Regions from separate parts of the Thioalkalivibrio sp. genome, predicted to be linked through region 1. Evidence: predicted binding sites of a transcription regulator. Region 1 holds the regulator's gene; each other region holds the start of a gene.
The links. The regulator sigma-54, encoded in region 1, starts transcription at its own class of promoters, with help from an activator protein. The targets are predictions, from matches to a motif close to TGGCANGNTNCNTGCTT.
Positions count from the first base shown of each region.

Region 2: a site for sigma-54 is predicted at 2,942-2,958, ahead of fliL (flagellar basal body-associated protein FliL). Genes of this name have one in related genera too.
Region 3: a site for sigma-54 is predicted at 1,105-1,121, ahead of ACESMN_RS04155 (putative urea ABC transporter substrate-binding protein). Genes of this name have one in related genera too.

Region 1 covers NZ_JAWLHP010000023.1:22,484-26,701, reverse strand. Annotated here, with positions in the region: gene hprK (HPr(Ser) kinase/phosphatase) at 1-589, opposite strand, end outside; gene ACESMN_RS06170 (PTS sugar transporter subunit IIA) at 582-1,043, opposite strand; gene hpf (ribosome hibernation-promoting factor, HPF/YfiA family) at 1,047-1,376, opposite strand; gene ACESMN_RS06160 (RNA polymerase factor sigma-54) at 1,410-2,795, opposite strand; gene lptB (LPS export ABC transporter ATP-binding protein) at 2,985-3,761, opposite strand; gene lptA (lipopolysaccharide transport periplasmic protein LptA) at 3,758-4,218, opposite strand, start outside.
Region 2 covers NZ_JAWLHP010000028.1:24,886-29,103, reverse strand. Annotated here, with positions in the region: gene fliI (flagellar protein export ATPase FliI) at 1-609, shown strand, start outside; gene fliJ (flagellar export protein FliJ) at 645-1,079, shown strand; gene ACESMN_RS07190 (flagellar hook-length control protein FliK) at 1,194-2,420, shown strand; gene fliL (flagellar basal body-associated protein FliL) at 2,992-3,501, shown strand; gene fliM (flagellar motor switch protein FliM) at 3,509-4,218, shown strand, end outside.
Region 3 covers NZ_JAWLHP010000014.1:31,312-35,529, forward strand. Annotated here, with positions in the region: gene ACESMN_RS04145 (ribonuclease H-like domain-containing protein) at 1-177, shown strand, start outside; gene ACESMN_RS04150 (PilZ domain-containing protein) at 398-787, shown strand; guanidine-I (ykkC/yxkD leader) riboswitch at 1,189-1,300, shown strand; gene ACESMN_RS04155 (putative urea ABC transporter substrate-binding protein) at 1,364-2,455, shown strand; gene ACESMN_RS04160 (ABC transporter permease) at 2,564-3,382, shown strand; gene ACESMN_RS04165 (ABC transporter ATP-binding protein) at 3,453-4,218, shown strand, end outside.

The DNA.
Region 1 (4,218 bases):
AGGTGCCACGGATGATGTCCGGTGCGATGCGGGCGAACTCCGGGGCATCGTCGGCGATCAGCCGATGGCCGCGGCTCACGAGTTCCAGTGCGACCTCGCTCTTCCCGACGCTGGATTCGCCGCTGATCAGCACGCCGGCCCCGAGGATCTCCATGAAAACGCCGTGGCGGACCACGGAGCGCGCCAGCCGGTGCTGAAGAAAATAGCGCAGCAGTCCGATCAGCTCGTGGCTTCCGATATGCGTGCAGAGGACCGCGGGCAGGGGATTTCCGCACTTCGGCGGCAGGCTCTCGAACGGGCAGGTGCCCTCGGCGAAGACCACGGCCACCGTGCCGGTCGCGGCGAGATCCAGGATCAGGCACTCGTGCTCGGCCGGTTTCAGCGTCTCGATATGGCGGGCCTCGAGATCGCCAATCACCTGGATGCGGTTGGGCCGGATCATGTTGAAGTGACCGGCCATCGGCAGATCGGCGTCGTCTGCCTCGTGCAGGATCCGGTCGTGCGCTTCGGCCTCGCCATGGACGTACACCAGCCCGGTGCGCGGCCCGAGGGCGGCGACCAGCTCGGCGAGACTGAGGCTTTCAGCCATCGCGGAAGGCGGTGCGGGCGGCCAGGTGCAGGGCGGGGGTGTCGGCGCTGCGCCGGAGCGCGGCGATATTGTCGGGCTGGGACAGGACGCGTGCCAGCTGCGCCAGCAGATCCAGGTGTTCGCCGGTGGATTCCTCCGGCACGATCAGCGCGATCAGGATGTCGACCGGTTCATGGTCGATGGCCTCGAAGTCCACACCCTGCTCCAGCCGCAGCACCGCGACTCTGGGGTTGTCGATCTCGGCCATGCGCCCGTGGGGAATGGCCACGCCATGGCCGAGACCGGTGGAGCCGAGCCGCTCCCGTGCCGAGAGGGCATCGAAGATCAGGCTGGCCGAGGGAACGGCGTCACCCCTGGCCAGGAGTTCACCGAGCCGTTCCAGCGCGCGTTTCTTGCTGGTGATGTCGGCGTCCAGGCAAACCCGGTCCTCCCGGACAAGATCGGCAATCTGCATTGCTCAGGCGATTTGCTGTCGGTTGAGCTGCACGCCTTCGGCGCGGTGATGATCCTTTATCTTCTCCTTGTGCTTGATCAGCTGCCGGTCGGTCTTGTCGATCAGGCCGTCGATCGCGGCGTACATGTCCGCGTGCGTCGCATAGGCATGGATGTGGTTGCCGCTGACCTGAAGGTTGGCCTCCGCCTTGTTATGGTTCTTCTCCACCGTGAGCACGACATGGATGTCGATCACCTGGTCGAAGTGCCGTTCCAGGCGACCGAACTTGTCCTGAACGTAGTCACGCAGTGGATCGGTGATGTCGACGTGATGACCGGTCAGATTGATCTGCATACTCAAACTCCTTGCATTGGTGGGCCGCGAGGTTCAGAGCAGCTGCCGGCGTTCGCTGGACGGCGGCAGGTTCATCGCCTCGCGGTATTTGGCCACGGTGCGCCGGGCCACGTTGATGCCTCGGTCGGAGAGGACCTGGGCGAGTCGGGAGTCGCTCATGGGCCGGTTGGGCGGTTCCTCGCTGATCAGTTTGCGGATCATCGCACGGATCGCGGTGGCGGAACATTCACCGCCGTCGCTGGTGCCCACGTGGCTGGAGAAGAAGTACTTGAACTCGAACACGCCGCGCGGGGTATGCATGAATTTCTGGGTCGTCACCCGCGAGATGGTCGATTCGTGCAGGTCCAGCGCCTCGGCAATATCGCGCAGGATCAGCGGCTGCATCGCCACCTCGCCCTTCTCGAGGAATCCGGTCTGCCGGTCCACGATCGCCCGCGCCACGCGCAGCAGGGTCTCGTTGCGGCTGTGCAGGCTCTTCAGGAACCAGCGCGCCTCCTGCAGCTGATTGCGCATGAAGGCGCTGTCGCGCGCATCACTGACCCTCCGGACCATGCCCGCGTAGAGGCTGTTGATCCGGATGCGCGGCGCGATCTCCGGGTTCAGGTCGACCCGCCAGCCCTCGCGGTCCCGGCGCACATAGACGTCCGGGGTCACGTATTCCGGCGCCTGGTCGCTGATCTGGCTGCCGGGCCGCGGATTCAGCGTGCGGACGAGCTCCATCGCGCGCGCGAGGGTCGTCTCGTCCAGCCCGAGTTCCCGCTGGAGCGTGCGGAAGTCATGCCTGCCGAGACTCTCCATTCCCGCATCGATCACCCGAAGGGCGGTGTCGCGCAGCGGCGTGCCCTCCGGCAGCACGCGCAGCTGGAGCAACAGACACTCGCGTAGATCGCGCGCACCGACGCCGACCGGATCGCACTGCTGGATCCAGTGCAGGACCGCCTCGATTTCGTCGAGGCCGACGGTCTCCTCGCCCCCAAGGATTTCCTGAAGGGTCTCGAGGTCGGTCTCGAGGTAGCCGTCCGCGTTGATGCTGTCGATCAGCGTCGCCCCGATGTGCCGGTCCTGTTCGTTCAGCGGGCCCAGGTGCAGCTGCCACAGCAGGTGCTCGTGCAGGCCACCCTCGCTGCCCGCCTGGTTCTCGAAGGGGTCGCGGTCATCGACCCCGACGCCCTGCGAGCCCGGGCCCTGGGCGTACGGCTCGTCACCCCAGTCCTCGGCGGATGCCTCCGTGTCCGGGCTGTTGTCGGCGGGTTCCGCTTCCGGCTGGGCCTCGGCTGGCTCACCGGACGCCTCTTCGGGGGGCGTGTCCTCGGCGAGCTCGAGCATCGGATTGCTCTCGAGCGCCTGCTGCACTTCCAGCTGCAGTTCGATCGTCGACAGCTGCAGGAGGCGGATGGCCTGCTGCAGCTGCGGGGTCATGGTCAGGTGCTGACCGAGCTGCAGATTGAGCGAAGACTTCAGCATGCGGCGGGCAGGGACGCGAAATGATTCATCATGACTTCATGTTACTGCCTGTGCCCGGTTTTTTGCAGCCTTTTGGTGCAGGGCCACGGCGCGCGGCCGGAGGCGGGCCGCCCCTGCCGGGGGCTACGGCGCGGATGGCATGCATCAGAGACGGAAATGCTCACCGAGATAAACCGTCCGCACGCGCTGGTCGGCGAGCAGCTCGGGTGGCGTCCCCTCGCTGAGCAGGCGGCCCTCGCTGAGGATGTAGGCCCGGTCACAGATGCCCAGTGTCTCGCGCACGTTGTGGTCCGAGATCAGCACCCCGATGCCCCGTTGTTTCAGGTGGGCGATCACCTCCTGAATCTCCACCACCGAGATCGGGTCCACGCCCGCGAACGGTTCGTCGAGGCAGACGAACTGCGGGTTGCCCGCCAGCGCGCGGGCAATCTCGGCGCGCCGCCGCTCGCCGCCGGACAGCGCGATCCCCGCGCTGTCGCGCACCGTATTCAGCTGGAATTCCTCGATCAGTGCGTCCCCGATCTCCCGGCGTCCGGCCGCATCGAGGTCCCGGCGCAACTCGAGCACGGCCTGCAGGTTCTGCCAGACCGTCAGACGGCGGAAGATCGATGCCTCCTGGGGCAGGTAACCGATTCCGAGTCGCGCGCGCAGATGGACCGGCGCGCGCGTGAGCTCGCGGCCGGCCAGCATGATGCGGCCCGCGTCCGCCTGTATCAGTCCCACCAGGATGTAGAAGCAGGTGGTCTTGCCGGCACCGTTCGGTCCCAGCAGACCGACCACCTCGCCCCGGGCGACGTCGACGTCGGCCCCGTCCAGCACCGTGCGCGTGCCGTAGCGTTTGGTCAGCGCGATGCCCACCAGACGATCATCCGGGGCCGGCTCCGCGCGGGCCGTGCCGCTGGGATCCGCGGCGGCCGTCATTCGGCTTCCGGCTGGATGGTGATCCGGACGCGCTCTTCCGGCGTGCCTTCGATGCGGATGACATCCTGTGCGAGGTCGTAACGGATCCGCTCGCCGCGTGCGTCCTCCGTCAAGGTCTGCACCCGCGCCTCGCCCAGCAGCACCAGCACCTCGTCTTCGAGGTGATATTCCATCTCCAGGGATGTCGCGACCCGCGGCTGGTTGTCGGCGTCGGGCGCCTCTGCGCGCACCGGCTTGCCCTGGGCCTCCATTCGGGTCGGGCGCCGGTCCGGAGCGTGGATCACGATACGGTCCGCCCACAGCGTCATGTCACCGTGGGTGACGACGACGTCGCCGGTGTAGGTGCCGATTCCGCGCCGTTCGTCCATCTCGGCGCTGTCGGCGGTGATCTGCACCGGCAGCGTCGGCGTCTGGGCGGCGAGGATCGCAGGCAGGCAGGCCAGAAGCAGGCCACGCA
Region 2 (4,218 bases), on a different contig from region 1:
ATGGACTCGCTGACCCGGTTCGCCCAGGCGCAGCGCGAGATCGCGCTGGCGATCGGCGAGCCACCCGCGACCAAGGGCTACACGCCGTCGGTCTTTGCACGACTGCCCCAGCTGGTGGAGCGCGCGGGCAACGGGGAACGGAATCAGGGCTCGATCACCGCCTTCTACACGGTGCTGACCGAGGGCGACGACCACAACGACCCGATTGCCGACGCCGCCCGCGCGATCCTGGACGGCCACGTGGTCCTGTCGCGCCGCATCGCCGAGTCGGGGCGCTACCCCGCGGTGGACATCGAGGCCTCCATCAGCCGTCTGATGAACGAGATCGCCGACCCGGGCCAGATCCAGGCCGCGCGCCTGTTCAAGCAGGTCTACGCCACCTACCAGCACAACCGGGACCTGATCAGCGTCGGGGCGTACCAGCGGGGTTCCGATCCCCGCGTCGACGCCGCGATCGAATACTTCCCGCGGCTGGAGGCCTATCTGCAGCAGGACATGCACGAGCCGGTCGCCTTCCGCGAGAGCGTCCGGCAGCTCGACGCCCTGACCGGCGGCGAGGAATCCGCATCCGCGACCGACGATGGCCAGGCAGTGCCGGCCAACCCGTGAACCACCAGCCTTGACCAGGGAGCCTTCAGAAGACGATGACACGCTCGAAACGCATGCAACCCGTCGCCCGGGTGGCCGAGAGCCGCCAGCAGGACGCCGCGCGAACCCTCGGCGAGCGTCAGCGGGCGCTGGAGGAACAGCTGCGCCGGCTGGAGCAGCTGACCGAGTACCGGGGCGACTATGCCAGCCGCTTCGAGGACGGCGCGGAGTGGATCGGCCTGAATGTCCGCGACTATCGACTGTTCCTGTCCCGGCTGAACGAGGCCATCGAGGAACAGGCGGCGCGGGTGGAGCGGGCGCGCGCCGAACTCGAGCAGAGCCGCGGCCACTGGACCGAGTGCCGGGTGCACCAGGACGCGGTGGGCAAGGCGATGGAGCGCTTCCAGGAGGAGGAACACCTGGAGGAGAAGCGCCGCGACCAGGCCGAGAGCGACGAGTTCGGTCAGCGCATCGGGTCCCGGCGACGCTGAGGCCGGCCGCGTGTGGCATGAAACTTGGATACCGCTGGTGGAAGACCCGGCGGTCCTGCCGGTGAACCCCGGCGCACGACCGGCGTGACGCGGTCCCTGTCCTGGAACAATCCGATGCAGACATCAGCACTCCCGACAAACCTGCCCTCCCAGCTGCTGCAGGCCCTGGATGACCTCGGCGTCGCGCCACAGGGGCGGGACGGGGCGCCCGGGGGCGATTTCTGGACCCGGCTGGCGGCGCAGCTGGAGCAGCTGGAGGCGGTCGCCGCGGCCCTGCCGGAGGACGTCTCGGTCGAGGATCTGACGCCCCTGCTGGCGGCGGAGCTCGGCGGCGATGGGCTGCCGGAAGACGGCAGCGCGTTGCCGCTTCCACCGGGTCTCGGGCTGGAGTCCGACCTGTTGCAGCCGGATTCGATCGCGGGGGGCGAGGGCACCCATCCCCTCGAGCTGCTGGCGGCGGCCCTGCACGCGGCCGCCGCCGGTCGCCCGGCCGCGGCCGGCGAAGGCACCGGCGACGACCTGGCCGCGCTTCGGGCCCGGCTCGGCGAGATGCTCGCCGGACTGCAGGGTGGGTCCGCGGCGCCGCCCGTGGACGCGCGGCCGGCTGCGGCGGCGCCATTCTCCCTCCTGCCGGGGGTCGTGACCGGCGGTCCGGGCACCGAGACGGCGGCGGGACCGCTGCCCGGATTCTCCGCGCTGTTCGCGGACGCGCGCCTGCCCGATGCCGCGCTTGCCGCGGGGCTGCCGGGTGCCGGCGCCGGCGACGCCGCCTCCATGCGCGGCCTGCTCGAGGCGCGGCTTGCGGATGCCGGACCGCAGGCGGCATCGACCGCGGGGATCACGACCGCCCCGGGCGATGCCGCCACCGGCAGTCAGCCCGGATCGGCCAGCGCCCCCGGCGCCCGGATCTTCCATGTGGATGTGCCGCTCCAGCAGCCCGGCTGGGACCGGGCACTCGGCAACGGGATCCGCTGGATGGTCAACCAGAACCTGCAGGCCGCGGAGCTGAAGCTCAGCCCGCCCCACCTCGGACCGCTGGAGGTCCGCCTGCAGGTGGACGGCGATCGCACGCACCTGAACATCATCGCGCCCCAGGCGACGACGCGCGAGGCGGTGGAGGCGGCGTTGCCGCGGCTGCGCGAGATGTTCGCCGAGAGCGGCCTGAACCTCGGCGACGTGAATGTCAGCGAGGACGGCAGGGAGCGGGGGGGCACCGACGGCAGCCGCGGGCACGGGGCGCAGTTGCCCGGCACAGCGGACGGCAGCGCCGGGGAAGCGGATGCCGGCGCAACCCGGTCCGGGCCCCCGGCTGTCCAGGGTCTGGTCGACTACTACGCCTGATTTCCCCCCTCCCCCGCAAGCGGGGGAGGGGGTCCATCGTCGGGGTGAGGGCCGGCGCATTGCGGTCTGGGGCCGAGGGCGTCGGACCGCTCTTGCGAGGGGGGTCCGTGGGTCGAGTGGCGTCCCGTGCGGTCCCCCGCGGGTGTCGGCAGCAGGGATGCTGCCGTCAAGCCTACAGGGAGGTATTCACGGCGTCCCGCGGGGGCCGCACCGGGACGCTGCGACAGCGCCTGGCCGGCCCGCACGCCCAGCGTGGCCCGCACCGAGTCGCAAATCTTTCCTCCGGTGTCCGGAGGCCTGCCTTCGTGGCAGGAGGCGAGCCTCCTGCAGGGCAAGGCGGCCGCAAGCCGCCGCACTCCATAGGCTTGCGCTTGCATGCCCCGGGGCACTGCAGCGACTCCACGCCACGCGCCGGCATTCCGGCACCCGCCCCGGCCGGCGCCCGTCAAAACCTCGACGGACGGCTTGGATTGATCCGCCATCCATCTGAAAAACAATGCAAATCCTCCTATCCGAGTGACTGGCACGTCATTTGCTCCACCCCTTGCAGCGTAGAAGGGGTGGGAGCGACATGGCGGAAAAAGACGATCTGAACCTGGCCGAGGGCACGGAGGCGGCGCAACCGAAGGGCAGGGCGCTGAAGTGGGTGGTGGTGATCCTGGTGGTGGTTCTGCTGGGCGGCGGCACCGTCGGCGGTGTCCTCTATTTCGCCCTCGGCGGCGACCAGGAGCTGGCCGATCCGGCCGCCGCGGAGACCAAGCGGCCGCTGGTCTACAAGGCCCTCGAGCCGGAGCTGCTCGGCAACATCGAGGGACCGGGGCGCATCCGCTTCGTGCAGGTGGGCGTGGTGATGGCGCTGCGCGATCCGAAGGCGATGGAGGCGGTGGATCAGCACAGCCCGATGATCCGGAACGACCTGATCATGTTGCTCAGCGGCAAGAACTACGAGCAGCTCAACAGCGCGGAGGGCAAGGAGCAGACGCGCCAGGAGATGCTCGAGACGATCCGGGCCGTACTCGAGCGCAGCACCGGGGATCCCGGGGTCGAGTCGATCTACTTCACCTCCTTCGTGATGCAGTGAGGCCGCGATGGCACCCGAAGAACTGCTCTCCCAGGAAGAGATCGACGCCCTGCTAGAGGGCGTCGACAGCGGCGAGGTGGACACCGAGACGGACCTGCAGGCCCGCGACGGAATCGCGCGCCCCTACGACTTCACCAGCAAGGAGCGCATCGTCCGAGGACGGATGCCCACGCTGGAGATGATCAACGAGCGCTTCGCCCGCTTCCTGCGCATCAGCCTCTTCCGGCTGATGCGCCGAAACGCGGAGATCGCGCTGAACGGCGTGCATATGACCAAGTTCTCGGAGTACGTCCACTCCCTGGCCGCGCCGACCAGCCTGAATACCGTGAAGGTCCGCCCGCTGCACGGGACGGCCCTGTTCGTGCTGGACCCGCAGCTGGTCTCGATCCTGGTCGACAACTTCTTCGGCGGCGATGGCCGCTACAGCGCGAAGATCGAGGACCGGGAGTTCACCGCGACCGAGATCCGGGTGATCCGGGTGATGCTGGATCAGGTCTTCACCGACCTGAAGAAGGCGTGGACGCCGGTGACCGAGCTCGATTTCGAGTATGTCAGCTCGGAGGTGAATCCGGAGTACACCGGCATCGTGAGCCCGTCGGAGGTGGTGATGGTGATGAGCTTCCGGGTCGACCTCGATGGCGGCGGCGGCGACCTCCACGTGACCTTCCCCTATTTCATGATCGAACCGATTCGCGAGGTGCTCGACGCCGGCTTCCA
Region 3 (4,218 bases), on a different contig from region 1:
GCCGCTGGCAGCCGCGAGGCCGCCGAGCGCCTGGCGAAGTACCACGAGCACGTGCGCCGTGACTGGACCCGTGCCCTGGATTACGCCCGGCTCCTGGACCAGGGTCCGGAGGCACGTCACCGCCGCAGGAGACTGAAGCGGCGTCTGGCGGCGGGGCAGGGGCGCCTGGATCTGTAGCCGGATTACGCTGATGGCCGCGCCGGATCCGCGTGCTCCGGGATGCCATCCGTGGCCATGATCGTTGCGTAGCCGCACCTCATCCCGTTGCGGTTCCGATGGAAATCTCAGCGACTTGAGGCTAGTCTTGCTGTTAGGCGGCCAAGGGATTTGCCAGAGTGCCTCATGGATGAACCGGTTTCCATGGACGGGATCAACACAGGATGGCGGTATTTCATTCATGGAAAAGCGGCAGAACACGCGCCTCCCGGTGAGGCTGTCCGGCCAGCTCTGTCTCGATGACGGGTGCCAGCACGACACCGAGACGCAGGACATCGGGCTTTGTGGTGCATTCCTCGACCGCGTCCGCCTCGGGGGCGTGGGTCACGGTTGCGTACTCACGCTCTTCGGTGGTGAGGAGGACGTCTTCTCCGTCACCATCGACGTGCGGGTAGTCCATGAAAACGAGTTTGGCTCCGGCGTCGAATTCCAGTCGCTGGACCGCAGGGACTTCGAGCTTCTGGAATCCCTCCTGGAGGCGCGCGCACCCGCCCCCGCGCAGATCCGGCGCGAACTGAAGCAAAGGCGTTTTCCGGACCTGAAGAACTGGATGCTGTCGAGTTCCGGATAACGAGCATCGCGATCCGCGTCACCCCGAAGGAAGCCGGCGCAAGCGCCCTGTGAAGCGCGGCTTGCCGCCACTTTGAAAGCGGGTTCTAGCGGGTGGAAGCAAGCCCCGCACTCGATGGCGCGAACGGTTCGCGGGAGACCGCCGACCGGCCCGGCCAGTGCGCCCTCGTTGCCGCAGGACCCCGCACGCGGGCGGTGCAGCCACTGCACTCCAATGGTTCGAGGCCGTGCACTTCGATGGTGCGCATGCGTGTCCTGCGGACAGCGTGCCCGCCGCTTGGGCTGCTCAAGCCTCTGAATTGCCGTGGCGGGATGATCTGGCAAGGCAATTGCTTGTGCTTCTGCAGGCAGGGGGGTGCGTGCTCCAGCGAGGCGCGAATCTCCGGATCCGAAAAGACAGCACCAATGGGCGACTAGGGTTCCGGTCCGCACAGGCGGGCGTCTGGTCCGAGAGTGGCCGACCTCCCCGGGTTCACCGGCTGGGGTTACACGGCGGGACAAAAGCCCGGGAGACATGCGTTTGCGGATGCTCTCCCGTGCCCTGTTTCGAAACCGGTAACCACAATGGGGATTTCCAATGAACCCGTTCCAGAGAGTCTTCTTTCGCCTCCCTCTGCGCCTCGTGCTGCTTGGCGTGCTGCTCGCGGCCGTGGCGGCCGCGGGCACGGCTCAGGCCCAGCAGAAGGACAGCTTCCGCATTGCCTGGAGCATCTACGTAGGCTGGATGCCCTGGGGCTTCGGCGCCGATTCGGGCATCGTGGACAAGTGGGCGGACAAGTACGACATCGACATCGAGATCGTTCAGATCAACGACTACATCGAGTCGATCAACCTGTACACCGCCGGTGCCTTCGACGGCGTGAGCGTGACCAACATGGATGCCCTGACCATTCCCGCGGCGGGTGGCGTGGACAGCACCGCACTGATCGTCGGCGACTTTTCCGACGGCAACGACGGGCTGATCCTGAAGGATACCGACCGGCTCGAGGACGTTGAGGGCAGGAACGTGCATCTGGTCGAACTCTCCGTGTCGCACTACCTGCTCGCCCGGGCGCTGGATTCCGTTGGCATGACCGAGCGTGACGTGCGCGTGGTGAATACCTCGGACGCGGACATCGTCGGCACCTTCGGGTCCCGCGACGTGGATGCGGTCGTTACCTGGAATCCGCAGCTGGGCGAGATCCGTGCCCGCGACGACGCCCACGTGGTCTTTGATTCCAGCCAGATCCCCGGCGAGGTCATGGACCTGATGGTGGTCAACACCGCGGTGCTGGAGGCCAATCCGAAGCTCGGCAAGGCGCTGACCGGCGCCTGGTACGAGATCATGGACGTGATGCGGGGCGACGACGAGGCGGGCCGGGCGGCCCGCGCGGCGATGGGCGAGGCCGGCGGCACCGACCTGGCCGGCTACGAGGCGCAGCTCGCTTCCACCCGCATGTTCTACGACGCGGCGGACGCAGTGGACTTTGTCACCGGCCCGGAGCCGGAGGAGACGATGGAGAAGGTGCGCCAGTTCGCCTTCGAGCACGGGCTGCTCGGCGAGCGCGCACCCAGCCCGGACTTCGTCGGCATCGAGTTCAGCGATGGCTCCATCCTGGGCAGCCCCGACAACGTGCGCTTCCGCTTCAACGCGGAGTACATGCGCATGGCCGCGGACGGCGAGCTCTGACGGCATTGCGCCAGATCTGATGTGTGCCGCGGCTCGCTATGCCAGAAAAGCGAGGCTGGATTCTCACGGTAACGCAGGTTCATCGCCCGCTCCACCGGCACCGCCATTGTGAAACGCCTGATCAACCAGCACCCGCCGCGCACGATCGGCTACCTGCTCGGGCTGTTGCCGTTCGCGTTGCTGCTGCTGGCCTATGTGGCGGCATCGGCGGCACGGCTCGCGGAGAACCCGGACGATCCGCTGCTGCCGTCTCTCGGCATGATGCTCGAGACCTTCTGGCGGCTCGCGACGGAGCCCAGCCGCCGGACCGGGGAGCTGGTGCTGTGGGTGGACACGGCGGCGAGCCTGACCCGGCTTGCCCTCGGGGTGGGCATCAGCATGCTGATGGGCCTCGTGGTCGGCATCCTGGCCGGCCTGATTCCCTATGCCGGCCGCGCGCTGTCGCCGCTGATCACCGCGGTCGCGATGATCCCGCCCCTGGCGGTGCTGCCGATCCTGTTCATCACCTTCGGGGTCGGCGAACTGGCCAAGGTGGTGCTGATCGTGTTCGGCATCGCTCCGTTCATCATCCGCGACGTGCAGCAGCGGGTCGAGGAGCTGCCGACGGAGCAGCTGATCAAGGCGCAGACACTGGGCGCGTCGACCTGGCTGGTGGTGGTGCGCGTGGTGCTGCCGCAGGTCTTTCCGCGCCTGCTCGACGCGACCCGCCTGGCGCTCGGCGCAGCCTGGCTGTTTCTGATCGCGTCCGAGGCGATCGCCGCCACGGAGGGCCTCGGGTACCGCATCTTTCTGGTGCGCCGTTTCATGGATATGGCCACCATCCTGCCGTACGTGGTGTGGATCACGCTGCTCGCCTTCCTGTTCGATCTGCTGCTGCGCCTCGCCAACCGGTGGCTGTTCCCGTGGTACGGAGGGCGGCGGCGATGACGGCACGGGCTGAAACCGAGGCCGCGCAGGGCGTGTTCCGGGCGTCCCCTGACCCTTGGAAGCATCAGGCATGCAGATGATCGTTACCCTCAGGAACGTCTGGAAGACCTACGGGCGCGACGTGGTGCTGGAGCGCTTGAACCTGGAGGTCCGGACCGGCGAGTTCATCACCATTGTCGGCGCCTCGGGCTGCGGCAAGACCACGTTCCTGCGCATGCTGCTGGGCGAAGAAACCCCGAGCCGCGGCGAGCTGCTGCTGGAGGGTGCGCCGATGCCCGCCGAGCCGGGGCCCGACCGCGGCGTGGTGTTCCAGAAATACTCTGTCTTCCCGCACCTGAATGCGCTGGACAACGTGCTGGTGGCCGAGGAGTTCGGCCGTGCCCGGTTCACCGGCCGTCTCTTCGGTGGGGTCCGTCGCAGGGCCCGCGCAAAGGCCCTCGAGATGCTGGAGGCGGTCGGGCTTACGCATGCGCTGAAGAAATACCCGCACGAGCTCTCCGGGGGCATGCAGCAGCGGCTCGCGATCGCGCAGGCGCTGATGAAGAATCCGAAGATTCTGTTGCTGGACGAGCCCTTCGGGGCGCTGGACCCGGGCATCCGCGGGGATATGCATGCGCTGATTCTGGATCTGTGGCGACGCCGGCGGCTGACCATCTTCATGGTTACCCACGACCTGAAGGAGGGCTTCTATCTGGGCACGCGCCTGCTGGTCTTCGACAAGGTCCGCCACGATCCGCATGCCCCGAACGCCTATGGGGCGAACATCACCTACGACATCCCCGTGGGCCGGATCGAGCCGGAGTTGTTCGAGGAAATCCGGGACCAGACCGGACTCC